4 regions of the Streptomyces sp. NPDC004647 genome follow, and region 4 is predicted to be linked to each of the others. Evidence: riboswitches for the same ligand, from Rfam matches in the RefSeq annotation. Region 4 holds a riboswitch; each other region holds the start of a gene.

Region 1 (3,334 bases), on a different contig from region 4:
GTTCCCGCTGTTCGGTATCGCGAACCAGCTGCTGGCCGCGGTCGCGCTCGCGGTGTGCACCACCCTGCTCGTCAAGTCCGGGCGGCTCAAGTGGGCCTGGGTGACGGCGGTTCCGCTGGCCTGGGACGCGGCCGTCACGCTCACCGCGAGCTGGCAGAAGGTCTTCTCCGAAGACCCGCGGGTGGGCTTCTTCGCTCAGCGTGACGCGGCCCAGGCCGGGATCGATGCCGGGAAGGTGCTGCCGCCCGCGAAGAACATGGACGAGATGCACACCGTGGTCACCAACACCACGGTCGACGGCGTCCTGGCGGCGCTGTTCGCGATCCTGATCGTCGTGGTGATCGCGGACGCCACGCGGGTGTGCATCAAGGCGGTCCGCAACCCGGAGGCCACACAGCTCAAGGAGACGCCTTACGTCGAGTCGAAGCTGGTCGCCCCGGCCGGGCTCATCCCCACGCAGGAGGAGAAGGCCGAACTGGTCGCGGCCGGGGTCGGCAGCGAGGGCGGGATCCGGAAGGACGACACCCCGGACTCCGACTCCGCTCCCGTCTCCGGGGGGCCGGTGTGAGTGCCGGGACCGTAAGGGCCGGGCGCGCCCGGACCGTACGGAGGGCCGTCTCGCGGATCCGCTGGTTCTGGCGCGAGGCGTCGGGCGAGGCTGCGTACGACCGGTACGTCGCCCATGCGCGGACCTGCGACCCGGAGGCAAAGGTGCTGACCCGGCGGGACTTCGAGCGGCAGCGCACCGATGCGCGGGAGGCCGATCCGCGCGACGGCTTCCGCTGCTGCTGAGCGGCACGCGATACGCCGCACGCGGTACGGATGGAAGCGGGCCGCCGCCCCAGGACCGGGGCGGCGGCCCGCTGTCCGTTCCGCTCCCCGTGCGCACCCGCCCGCACGGGGGCCGGGCGCCGGCATCGTTCGGGCACGCGTACGGCAGTCAAGGCCGTGAAGCACCGGCCGACCGGCCCGCGCAGACATCCCGAAAGGAAATCCTGACCGTGCAAGGCGCCCGCTTCCCCGTGCTGCGGCGGCCTGCCACCTGTACCACAAGTGTTCCCCTGCAAACCGCACCCCCGAAGTCACGACACTACATGTGGTGTTGCACGCGGTCGGCAACACAAGATGTATGCTCGTGCTCGCTGTCCACGCAGGGGAATCCGGTGCGAATCCGGAACTGTCCCGCAACGGTATGAAGTGCGCATGTTCGCGTGCTTCCTAGTCCGATGACCTGCCGGCAGCCTGCCCTGCTCGACCGAGCCGGGCGACCAATCGTCCGGGCCTCGCGGGTTGGGCCGGTGGACGCTGCGCGGTGTGCTTGCCCTGCCCTGGGTGCGGTACGCCCGCATGCGCCCGTCGAGCACCCCTCGCGGCCCCAGCCGAGCGAGGGAGAGCACCACGTGACCATCGCGCCCGCACCGCTTGCGGCAGACACGGAGCCTGTGTCACCCGAATCCGCCACGGATTCCGCCGCGGTCGTGGACAGCACCGTCACCGACGGCCCCGGCACCGCGCTGCTGCGTACCCTGACCGACCTCACCGCCGATCTGCCCGCGACCGACGCGGGCAGGGTCGCCGCAGCCGCGCTCCGCGGCCGCCACGCGGGTTCCGACGAGGCCGAGTTGCGGGAACTGGCGACCGAGGCCGCCGCCGGTCTGATCTCGGAGGACCCCGAGTACTCCCGGCTCGCGGCGCGGCTGCTCACCCGCGCCATCGCCGACGAGGCGGCCGGTCAGGGCGCGGACTGCTTCACCGCCTCGGTCGAGGTCGGCCACCGCGAAGGTCTGATCGCCGACGGCACCGCGGAGTTCGTACGGCTGCACGCCGCCCGGCTCGACACGCTGGTCGAGGTCGCCATCGCCGACGGCGCCGACGACCGCTTCGGCTACTTCGGCCTGCGCACCCTCTACAGCCGGTACCTGCTGCGCCACCCCATCACCCGTCAGGTCATCGAGACCCCGCAGCACTTCATGCTGCGAGTGGCCTGCGGACTCGCCGAGACCTCGCTCGATCCGGCGGCGGGCCCGGACCGTGCGGTCGGCGAGGTCACCGCGCTCTACCGGCTGATGAGCCGGCTGGAATACCTCCCCAGCTCCCCCACGCTCTTCAACTCCGGCACCCGGCACCCGCAGATGTCCTCCTGCTATCTGCTGGACTCGCCGCTCGACGAGCTGGACTCGATCTACGACCGCTACCACCAGGTCGCGCGGCTGTCGAAGCACGCGGGCGGCATCGGTCTGCCGTACAGCCGCGTGCGGTCCCGCGGCTCCCTCATCCGCGGCACGAACGGGCACTCCAACGGGATCGTGCCGTTCCTGCGCACCCTCGACGCCTCGGTCGCCGCGGTCAACCAGGGCGGCCGGCGCAAGGGCGCGGCCTGTGTCTACCTGGAGACCTGGCACGCGGACCTGGAGGAGTTCCTGGAGCTGCGCGACAACACCGGTGAGGACGCGCGCCGCACCCACAACCTCAATCTCGCGCACTGGATCCCGGACGAGTTCATGCGCCGCGTGGAGGCCGACGCCGAGTGGTCGCTGTTCTCCCCGGTGGACGTGCCCGACCTCGTCGACCTGTGGGGCGAGGAGTTCGACAGCGCGTACCGCGAGGCGGAGGCCGCGGGCCTGGCGCACAAGCGGGTCCCGGCCCGCCAGCTCTACGCCCGGATGATGCGCACCCTCGCGCAGACCGGCAACGGCTGGATGACCTTCAAGGACGCCGCCAACCGGACCGCCAACCAGACGGCCGAACCCGGCAAGGTCATCCACTCCTCCAATCTCTGCACCGAGATCCTGGAGGTGACGGACGACGGCGAGACGGCCGTCTGCAACCTGGGCTCGGTCAACCTCGGCGCGCACCTCGGCCCCGACGGCGAGATGGACTGGGAGCGGCTGGACGCCACCGTCCGTACCGCCGTGACCTTCCTCGACCGTGTCGTGGACGTCAACTTCTACCCGACGCCTCAGGCATCGGCGTCGAACGGGCGGTGGCGGCCCGTCGGCCTCGGCGTCATGGGCCTCCAGGACGTCTTCTTCCAGCTGAAGCTGCCCTTCGACTCCCCCGAGGCGACCCTGCTCTCCACGCGGATCGCCGAGCGCATCATGCTGGCGGCGTACGAGGCCTCCTGCGACCTGGCCGAGCGGCACGGGCCGCACCCGGCCTGGTCCTCCACCCGTGCCTCGCGCGGAGTTCTGCACCCGGACCACTTCCCGGACGCCGTCGCGGAGCCCGTCCTGGCGGAGCGCTGGGAGGCGCTGCGCGCCCGTATCGCCTCCACCGGCATGCGCAACTCGCTGCTGCTCGCGATCGCGCCGACGGCCACCATCGCCTCGATCGC
Region 2 (3,334 bases), on a different contig from region 4:
GCCCACCACGACCACCGGCAGCCGCGCAGCCCGCGCCAGGCCCATGTTCACGATGTCCGTCCGCCGCAGATTGATCTCCGCCGGGCTTCCGGCCCCCTCACAGATCACCGCGTCATACGTGCCCCGCAACTCCTCCAGGCACGCCACCACGGTCCCGAGCAGCTCCTCCTGGCGGCTCGCGTACGGCTCCGCCCGCCCGGCCGCCGCGGCCGACGGCGCCTTCCCCGGGGCCACGACTTCCCCGAAGTACCCGCGAGCGCTCATCTCACCGACCGGCTTGCCCAGCAGCACGACCTGACTGCTGCGGTCGCCGCCCGGCTTGAGCAGCACGGGATTCATCAGCGCCGTCGGCTCGATCCGCGCGGCCGCCGCCTGCATGGCCTGCGCCCGGCCGATCTCCGCGCCCTCGCGCGTCACAAACGAATTCAGCGACATGTTCTGGGCCTTGAACGGTGCGACGGAGATGCCCTTGCGGGCGAGCCACCGGCAGATGCCCGCAGTGACCACACTCTTCCCCGCGTCCGAGGTGGTGCCGGCGACCAACAGCCCGCCACCGGGGCGGCTTCCGCCTCTCGTGCCACTCATCGCTTCCCCTTCCCTGCGCCCGGAACGAGCCGGGCACCCGGGTCCCGTACGGCAGCGGCGCCGCCCCACGCCGTACGCCGCGCCCGCCGCGCGCTCAGTGCGCCGCACAGCAGGCGTCCGGCCAGGCAGACGCCCAGTGCGGCCGCGCCGACGCGCTGCGACAGCCGCACCGCACGGTCGATGTCCGCTGAGGCCACCGGCCGGTTCTCCGCGCCGAGTACGGGCCGGTGTTCGGTCCGGCCCGCGTACGCGAGGGTGCCGCCGAGCCGGACTCCGAGCGCGCCGGCGAATGCCGATTCGACCGGTCCGGCGTTCGGGCTGGGGTGCTTGCGCGCGTCGCGGCGCAGTACACGCCAGGAGCCGCGCGGATCCGGCCCGGCCAGCACCGTGAGGGCGGCGGTGAGCCGTGAGCCGGGGAAGCCCAGTACGTCGTCGAGCCGGGCCGCGGCCCAGCCGAAGCGCAGGTGGCGCGGCGACCGGTGACCGACCATCGCGTCGAGGGTGTTGACCGCGCGGAAGCCGACCAGGCCCGGCACGCCCGCGACGCCGCCCCAGACCAGCGCACCCACCACCGCGTCCGAGGTGTTCTCGGCGACGGACTCCACGACGGCGCGCGCGATCTGCTGCTCGTCCAGGGCGTACGGGTCCCGGCCGCACAGGTGCGGCAGCCGCTCCCGGGCCACCTCGACGTCCCCGGCGGACAGCGCACTTCCCACGGCGCGCGCCTCACGGCCCAGCGACGCGCCCCCCAGTACGGCCCACGTGGCGGCGGCGGTCAGCGATACGACGGCGGCGGGGGAGTGGCGTACGGCGCGGGTCAGTCCGGCCGCCACGGCCACCGCGCCGCCCACGCACAGCGCGGTGTGCAGCGCGCCGGATCCGCGGTGGTCGCGCCACAGCCGGCGCTCCACGGCCGCCGCGGCCCGTCCGAAGGCGGCCACGGGGTGCCCGCGCCGCGGATCGCCCGCGACGAGGTCGCCGGCGAAGCCGAGGGCGGCACCGCACGCGAAGGCGTGATCGGTACGCATCGGATCAGATCGCCGTCACGCCTCGGCGGGGTGGCACGGGTGCATGGTCCACCCTGCGCACCGTCCGCCCGGACCCGGGGGCAGCCCCATCACCCGTACGGATGGCGGAGGAGCATCGTGGGCCGGAGGGGGCTCCTGAAACATGCCCTGGGGACGGATGGGGTGTACGGCGGCGGCCGGGCATGGCGACATGTCCTCACTCAGGGTCCGCGCCCTGGTTCGACGTAGCCGGCGGTGAGAGTCTCCTGGCTCCCGGATCGGCGCATCCCCCGGCCTTCCAACCCGTCTGTACGGGCCGTGACTTCTCGGGTGGGGGAGCGCTCCCCGGTGACAGTGGCGGGACCGCGCCGGATTCGCACCGGCTTCCTCTCCTGCCGCCGTTTGGCTCCGGCAGTCCACCACGCCCCGGGGAGCCCGTCAACTTGCCTTTGACCTGCGACGGGAGAGTGTGCGAAGGCCCACACACGGGCCGGATCGCCGCGTCGAGTCGGCTCCGAGCCGGAAAGTGCTGATCGAAGAATCGAAAAGTCGGCTCGGTCAGTGACCGACGCCGGGCCGTCCGGGCGGCCGGTGGTCCAACAGCACCGCGGGGCCGGAGCGCCGTTCGGCACTCCGGCCCCGTGGTGCGGTGGGACGTCCCGCGGTCAGGCGACGATCAGATGGATCCCGTAGGCGACGGCGGCAACGCACAGCCCGAAGCAGGCGTACGCCCCGGTGCGCGCGAGCGATGTGGCGCCGGCGGTCGCGGCCACGGCCGCCGTGCCGTCCGGCTGCGGCAGGCCCTGCTGCTTGCGGGAGATGCCGACGATCCCAAGGGTGAACAGGCCCACGATCCCGACGGTCACCACGAGGCTGACGCCGAAGACCTGGCCGAGTGCTGCCCAGTCGATGTCCATGGCGGTTGCTTTCCTTATCCGGACTCAGGCCTGGGCTAGGCCGTGGCCTTGACGGTGGCGGGCTGGTGCGGGTCGGCCGTGTCGCCGGCGAGGGCAGCGGGCTCGGCCTCGGCGGTGGAAGCGGGCGCGGAGCCGGCGGAGTGCGCGGCGCCGCGGGACTGCGGCGGGGCGACGGTCCGAAGGCCGGCCGTGATGACGCCGACCGGCTCCGCGGTCCCGTCCTCATTGACGTTGGTGTGGTCCACCGCATTGCGGCGGGCGAACCACCAGATCGTGCCGCACGCGGCGAGCGCGAGGACCGCGACGGCGGCGACGCCCCAATTGCCCAGGCCCGCCAGCAGTGCGGCGGCCGCCGCGACAAGACCGGCGGCAGGCAAGGTGAGCCCCCACGCGGCGACCATGCGGCCGGCCGTGGACCAGCGGACCAACCCGCCCTTGCGGCCCAGGCCGGAGCCCATGACCGAGCCGGAGCAGACCTGGGTGGTGGAGAGCGCGAAGCCGAGGTGCGAGGAGGCGAGGATGACGGTCGCGGCGCCGGTCTGGGCGGCGAAGCCCTGCGGCGGCTGGATGTCGGTGAGGCCCCTGCCCATGGTGCGGATGATCCGCCAGCCGCCCAGGTACGTACCGAGCGCGATGGCCACGGCGGCCGAGACGATCACCCACGTCGGAGGGTCGGCCTGTGGGGCGACCACGCCGCCGGAGATGAGAGCCAGGGTGATCACACCCATGGTCTTCTGCGCGTCGTTGGTGCCGTGGGCCAGCGAGACCAGTGCAGCCGAGGCGATCTGCCCGGCGCGGTAGCCCTTGGCGGTGTCCTTCTCGTCC
Region 3 (3,334 bases), on a different contig from region 4:
GTCAGGGCGGCCAGCGGGCTGCGGCCGAGCAATGCGTCGGCCTCCGGCTGCTGTGACAGCCGAATGGTGATGTCCATGGCTGGTCAGGGGTGTGGCATCCGTCAGCCGGAGCCGCTCCCCCATCCCCCTTTCCGTTCCGAACGTGCGGTTGCGTCCCTGGTCGGGCGAACCGGGCTTCGATCCTGCGGGCCCGGCCTCGCGACGGTCCCGCCAGATCCAGGATGGGCCATCCGGCACCGGGTGACCAACGGATCCGCCCGCGTCACTCTGCCGTCCTGCTGTCCCGCTGTTCCGCTGCCCCACCGTCCCGCCGTCCCGCCGTCCCGCCGTCCTGCCGTCCCGCTGTCCTGCTGTCCTGCTGTCCTGCTGTCCTGCTGTCCTGCGCCGGCAGCCCGCCGGCCGTACCCCACGTGCGCGGCCGCTCAGCCGCGAGCTGCCCGCAGCGCCGCGCCGAGCACCGCGGGCGCTTCGGCCAACGACGGTCCGTACCAGGTCAGATGGCGGCCGCTGACCAGCGCCGACGGCAGCTCGGGGAACGCCTCCGGACCGTCGTCCACGGTGAAGCGGTAGGGCTCGTCGGGGAGAACGGCGAGATCGGCCCCCGCCGCGGACAGCTCCTCGAGCGGAATGCGCGGGTAGCGGTCGGCGTGCCCGGCGTACGCATTCTCGACGCCGAGCCGGGCCAGCAAATCGCCCGCGAAGGTGTCCCGGCCGAGCACCATCCACGGCCGCCTCCAGACCGGCACGATCGCGGTCCGGCGTTCGGACGGAGCCCGTACGTCCCGCCAGGCGGCCTCCGCCTCCGCCAGCCAGCCGGGCCGGGCCAGCCCGCAGCCGTCGACCAGGACCCGCTCCAGCTCCGCGAACGCCTGCTCCAGGGTGCGGACTTCGGTGACCAGGACATCCAGCCCCGCGTCCCGCAGCGCGGCCAGATCGCCTTCCCGGTTCTCCTCCTCGTTGGCGATCACCAGGTCCGGAGCGAGGGCGACGATCGCGGGCACGTCCGGGTTCTTGGTGCCCCGGACCCGTACGACGTCGAGATCCGACGGATGGCTGCACCAGTCGGTCGCGGCGACCAGCAGCCCGGGCGCGGTGACGGCCACGGCCTCGGTGAGCGAGGGGACGAGCGAGACGACGCGCATACCGGCGACCCTACGGCGCCGGACCGGCCGGCACCCGTACGCATCCCGGCCGGCATCCCGTTCGTATTCCGAGCGGCTGATCCCGGGTCCGTGGTGCGGCGGTACGCTGGCCGTGCAGCTGGTTCGCCCCGCCCGCCAGGCGGGAGCGTCGCAAGAGGGAACCCGGTGAAAATCCGGGACTGCCCCGCAGCGGTGAGTGGGAACGACCGCCGTCATCAGCACTGGACGCCAGACGTCCGGGAAGCGACGGCCAGTAGGTGCCGTACCTCGTCATGGGGAAGGCGCGCCCGCGAGTCCGAAGACCTGCCACTGCCCGCGCCCCGGCCATGGGGTGCGGCGAACCGGGACCTCGAGGGCGGGTCGGCGGTGGCAGGGCGTCATGGGCCTGTCCCCCATCCGCCTTCCCGAGGTCGCTCAAGAACTCGCGAAGGAGAGTTCCGTGACCGATGCGAACACCGCACGCGTGCGGGCCACCCTGCACGGCTACCCGCGGCAGGGGCCCGACCGGGAACTGAAGAAGGCCGTCGAGGGCTACTGGTCCGGGCGGGCCACCGAGGACGAACTGCTGTGCACGGCAGCCGCGTTGCGCGCCGCCGCCCGGCAGGAGCTCCGGGACGCGGGCATCGACGAGATCCCCACCGGCGACTTCTCCCTCTACGACCATGTGCTGGACACCGCCTGGGCCGTCGGAGCCGTTCCGGCCCGGCACCGGGCCGCCGGGCTCGGCGAGCTGGACACGTACTTCGCCATGGCCCGCGGCACCTCGGAGGTGCCGCCGCTGGAGATGACCAAGTGGTTCGACACCAACTACCACTATCTCGTCCCCGAGTTGAGCCAGGACACCGTCTTCACCGCCGACTCGCGCAAGCAGACCGGCGAGTTCATCGAGGCCAGGGAGGAAGGGCACACCGCCCGGCCGGTGCTGCTCGGCCCGGTCAGCTTCCTGATGCTGTCCAAGCCGGGCCCGGACGCGGACGCCGGATTCGAGCCGCTGACCCTGCTGGACCGGCTGCTTCCGGTGTACGCGTCGCTGCTGGCGGATCTGGCCGAGGCAGGCGCCGGGTGGGTGCAGCTGGACGAGCCCGTACTCGTACAGGACCAGCCGGGCTCGGTACTCGGCGCCACCGCGCGCGCCTACCGCGACCTGTGCGCCGTACCCGGGCGGCCCAAGCTGCTCGTCGCCTCGTACTTCGACGCGCTCGGCGAGGCGCTGCCGGTGCTCGTCGGCTCGCCTGTCGAGGGCCTGGCCCTGGACTTCACCGGACCGGCCGCGGCGAATCTCGCCGCGCTCGCAGCCAACGGCGGACTGCCCGGCCGCCGCCTCGTCGCCGGTGTCGTCGACGGCCGCAATATCTGGGCCACCGACCTGGAGAAGGCACTGGGCACGCTCGCCACCCTCCTGGGTCTTGCCGAGCGGGTCGACCCCGCGCCCTCGTGCTCGCTGCTGCACGTACCGCTGGACGCCGCCGCCGAGCGCCACCTCGACCCTCAGGTGACCCGCTGGCTGTCCTTCGCCCGGCAGAAGACGGCCGAGATCTCGGTGCTCGCCCGCGCCCTGGACGAGGGCCGGGAGGCCGTCGCCCCGCAGTTCGCCGCGGCCCGCGCCGCGCTCGCCTCCCGCGAGGGCTCCGCCCTCACCAAGGACCCCGCCGTACGGGCCAGGAGCGCCGCCGTCACGGACGCCGACACCCGGCGCCCGCAGCCGTACGAGCGGCGGACGGCCGCCCAGCGCGCCCGGCTCGCCCTGCCGCCGCTTCCCACGACCACCATCGGCTCCTTCCCGCAGACCGCCGAACTGCGCGCCGCCCGGGCAGGGCTGCGCTCCGGGCGGCTCAGCGAGGACGGCTACCGGGAGCGGATCGCCCAGGAGATCCGGGATGTGATCGGCTTCCAGGAGAAGGCCGGCCTGGACGTACTGGTGCACGGCGAACCCGAACGCAACGACATGGTGCAGTACTTCGCCGAGCAGTTGGACGGCTTCCTGGCCACCCGGCACGGCTGGGTCCAGTCCTACGGCACCCGCTACGTCCGGCCCCCGGTCCTCGCCGGGGACGTGTCCCGGCCCGCGCCCATGACGGTGGACTGGATCCGCTACGCCCAGTCCCTGACGGAGCGTCCGGTCAAGGGCATGCTCACCGGGCCGGTCACCATGCTCGCGTGGTCCTTCGTCCGCGACGACCAGCCGCTCGCCG
Region 4 (3,334 bases):
AGATGCAGGAGGAGATCAAGACCATCCAGCGGTCACTGGGGATCTCCGTCCTGTTCGTCACCCATGATCAGGACGAAGCCATGTCCATGTCGGACAGGATCGTCGTGATGCGGGACGGGAAGATCGTCCAGCAGGGCGCTCCCGAGGACGTGTACGCGCATCCTGTGACCGACTGGGTGGCCAACTTCCTCGGCGACACCAATCTGCTTCCGTGCACTGTCATGGAACGCTCGGACGACGTGGCCGTCGTCGACCTCGGCGAACTGGGCGTGGGCCGGGTCAGGGATCGCGGAGCCGTAGGCGAACGGTACGCGGTGTCCATCCGTCCGGAGCACATGGCGTTCATCCCGGCGGTACGCGCGGAGAACAGCGCGAGCGGCCGGGTGGTGTCCTCCACCAACCTCGGCGCCACCCTCCGTCACCGCCTGCGTGCCGGAGGGCAGGACCTGATGGTCCGCGAACTCTCGGCGGGTCCGCGGGCCCCGCGCGACCTCGACGCAGACGTGTGCGTCGGGTGGGAACAGGACGAGGCCCAACTGCTCGTACTCGACTCCTGAGGGGACGCGCTCGGTCGCGGCCATGAACGAGGCGCGCCGGAGAGGCGCGCCGGGAGAGGCGGGCGGGAACCAGGATCGCCACCGGCCGAGTGACCTGGTGTGGAAGGCGGGCATAACGGCGAGGACCCGCCGGGTGCTCCCGGCGGGTCCTCGGTCGTGTCTGTCAGTCGCCTCAGCCGACGGGTGCGGCGGACGGCGGAATGACGCCTTCGCGTGACGGGCTCGGGTTGAGCACGCGTTGGGCGAGCCTGCCGAAGACAACGCCGAACGCCGTCCACAGCAGGGCCTGGATGGCCAGCGATGAGAGGCGGAAGCCCCACAGCAGGTCGGCCGGGAAGTCGGACTTGACCTCGTCGACCGCCGGCAGGAACACGAATGCGGCACCGACGGTCAGCGCGAAGACCGCGCCTGCGGCCAGAGACGCGTCCCAGGCGCCGAGCCGAGCGGCCAGGCGCCGGCCCAGCCAGATGCTGCCCAGCCCCAGCAGCATGCTGAGGACGATCATCAGTACGTACAGGATCGTCCGCTGGTCGACGGTGCCGGGATCACCGACGGCCGGCGGGTTGGCGGGGTACTTCAGGAACGGCACCAGGGAAACGGTGACGAAGGCCGCACCGGCGACCAGGGCAGCCGTGGCCCGAGGGCTGAAGCGGCCCACGCGGCCCAGCGCGAAGCAGAAGACGACGGCGGCGATACCGCCCAGGGCCACGCCGTAGACGAGGACGGCGGTGGCCAGGCCGAGAGTCGACTGCACCGGCCGGCTGACCAGTTCGACCTCGACCTCGTGCGCATGCGTGGCGGCCGCCGCCCCATGGGTGTGGTGGCCCTGTCCCTCGAGGGCGATCGCGTCCTCCACGTGCGGTTCGCCGATCAGATAGGCGAGTCCGAACGCGAGCAGCCCGGCGACGACACCTGCGATCATGCCGCGCACGAGCAGGGATCTGACGGTGATGTGGTTCATGTCTCCGCCGGATCAGTGGCAGGGAAAGCCGAGCAGGTGGCGTCCGTCGTGGACCCACTCGTGGACACCCTCGCCGGAGAACAAGGCCGTCGCGCCCTGTTCGGCACCGACGAAGTAGAGCAGAACCATCATGAGCACGCCGAAGAAGAGGGCCCAGGGCGCGATCGCCTTGAGCGGCAGAGGCGCTGTGACAGTCGTGGGCGTGGAGCTGGAAGCGGTGGTCAGAGCCACAGCGAACCTCCCTGGGGAACACGCGTCCCATTCGGTGGAGCATGCGCGACAAGGCGGGGTCTGACTCACCGGCAGCCGTACCACCCGATCCAGGGTGTTTCGGCTGCTCGGCACACAGTGGCGCGACCGTCCCGGATTCTCACCGGACTTCCGTCGCCCCGTCGCATGAACCTCCAGACCGTACCGCCCTGCGTGGGGCGCGGCCAAGCCCCCGTCGGGCGCAGCGGCGGCACTGTGACTACGATCGCTCCGCGAAATGCGCCGGATGCGCCGGAGTGCGCCGGAACGGGATGCGCCGGAGTGCGCTGGAAAGAGAGGCGGGGGGATGACCGTACGGATGACCCTGCTGGCGGCCGCAGCCGGTGCGACCCGGCGCGAGGTGCGCTTCGAGGACGACGCCCCTCTCGACGAGCGCGGCCTGCTCCGGGCGCGGCAGCAGGCCCCGTCCTTGCCCGCCGTACGGCAGACCTACGCCGCACCGTCGTTGAGATGCCGGCAGACCGCCGAGGCGATGGGGCTGACCGCGGTAACGGCTCCGGAACTCGCGGCCTGCTCGATGGGGCGGTGGCGTGGCCGGACCCTCGACGAGGTCGCCGCTCAGGAGCAGGAGGCGGTCGCGGCCTGGCTCGCCGACCCCGCTGCCGCCCCGCACGGCGGAGAATCGTTGCTCGCCCTCCGCGACCGAGTGGGGTCGTGGCTCGACTGCCGGCCGGCCGTCGAGGAGGGCCGGGTGCTGGTGGTGGCCGACCAGACCGTGATCAGGGCGGCCCTCGTACATGCGCTGGGCCTACCGCCGCAGACGTTCTGGCGACTGGACGTCGAACCGCTGGCAGCGGTGGAACTCAGCGGACGGCTCGGCCGGTGGAATCTGCGCCTGTCCCCGGCAGGGCGTTGAAACAAACCGCGGTCTCCCGGGTCGGTCAACTCAACTCGCAGTCTGTGGTGCAGGGGGCATCTGTCCCGTTCCGTACCGCACCCACCTGTCCGAGGCCTTGCTGACCGTCACCTGCCGTGCCGTGCCGTGCCGTGGTGTGCCGGGCCTGGGGCGTTGAAACGTGTCCCTGCCGTTAGCCGCGTCCGGTTCCGTGCCGAGCGCTGGATGCATTTCCCGTTCCGGGAGCAGCTCACTTCGCGCCGCTCTCAATCGTCGTACGGCCCCGGCTCGTCCGGGTGGCTAACAGTCAGATACCAGTTTTGTCTGTCTTGTTGAGGACCGTTCAGTGTCGCGTGTCACAGACAACCTCGGAGCCATGAATGGCGAGCAATGAATGTGCTAAACCCGTCTGGGGTTCGCGAGAAGGGCGGTAAGACACTGCGGGCGCAGGCTTGTTGGGGGCGGTGGCGCCCTTGACAGTGTGTGGATCATGTTGCTTACGCTGCATGGCGTCGAAGACAGGAATCACCGAATTGGCCCGGGATGTCCGGGGGCCGGGGCGGTGGGCTTGCGCGTGGAGAGGAACTTCATGAGCACATCGGCAGCTCGGATGCTTGAGCGGGTGGTGGACACGGCCCGCTATCCCCTGTCGGAGCCGGAGGGTGCGGACTGGAAGTCCGTAATTTCTCGCACCCGGCGCGCGCTGGAGAC

What was found. A riboswitch is a leader RNA that binds a small molecule or an ion and turns the genes downstream of it on or off. The one in region 4 is predicted to bind cobalamin.
Region 1: another riboswitch for cobalamin. It lies ahead of ABZW18_RS24120 (ribonucleoside-diphosphate reductase subunit alpha); the one in region 4 lies ahead of ABZW18_RS22130 (CbtB-domain containing protein).
Region 2: another riboswitch for cobalamin. It lies ahead of ABZW18_RS01100 (cobalamin biosynthesis protein); the one in region 4 lies ahead of ABZW18_RS22130 (CbtB-domain containing protein).
Region 3: another riboswitch for cobalamin. It lies ahead of metE (5-methyltetrahydropteroyltriglutamate--homocysteine S-methyltransferase); the one in region 4 lies ahead of ABZW18_RS22130 (CbtB-domain containing protein).

Annotation. Positions count from the first base shown of each region.
Region 1 covers NZ_JBEXKU010000059.1:20,734-24,067, reverse strand. Annotated here, with positions in the region: gene ABZW18_RS24130 (carbon starvation CstA family protein) at 1-568, shown strand, start outside; gene ABZW18_RS24125 (YbdD/YjiX family protein) at 565-792, shown strand; cobalamin riboswitch at 1,117-1,254, shown strand; gene ABZW18_RS24120 (ribonucleoside-diphosphate reductase subunit alpha) at 1,443-3,334, shown strand, end outside.
Region 2 covers NZ_JBEXKU010000002.1:47,692-51,025, reverse strand. Annotated here, with positions in the region: gene ABZW18_RS01105 (cobyric acid synthase) at 1-585, opposite strand, end outside; gene ABZW18_RS01100 (cobalamin biosynthesis protein) at 582-1,613, opposite strand; cobalamin riboswitch at 1,852-1,983, opposite strand; gene ABZW18_RS01095 (hypothetical protein) at 2,258-2,509, opposite strand; gene ABZW18_RS01090 (inorganic phosphate transporter) at 2,545-3,334, opposite strand, start outside.
Region 3 covers NZ_JBEXKU010000026.1:70,869-74,202, reverse strand. Annotated here, with positions in the region: gene ABZW18_RS14285 (HhH-GPD-type base excision DNA repair protein) at 1-77, opposite strand, end outside; gene ABZW18_RS14280 (helical backbone metal receptor) at 423-1,142, opposite strand; cobalamin riboswitch at 1,295-1,447, shown strand; gene metE (5-methyltetrahydropteroyltriglutamate--homocysteine S-methyltransferase) at 1,582-3,334, shown strand, end outside.
Region 4 covers NZ_JBEXKU010000050.1:48,982-52,315, reverse strand. Annotated here, with positions in the region: gene ABZW18_RS22140 (ABC transporter ATP-binding protein) at 1-557, shown strand, start outside; gene ABZW18_RS22135 (CbtA family protein) at 730-1,518, opposite strand; gene ABZW18_RS22130 (CbtB-domain containing protein) at 1,531-1,698, opposite strand; cobalamin riboswitch at 1,784-1,939, opposite strand; gene ABZW18_RS22125 (histidine phosphatase family protein) at 2,075-2,644, shown strand; gene ABZW18_RS22120 (arpA protein) at 3,213-3,334, shown strand, end outside.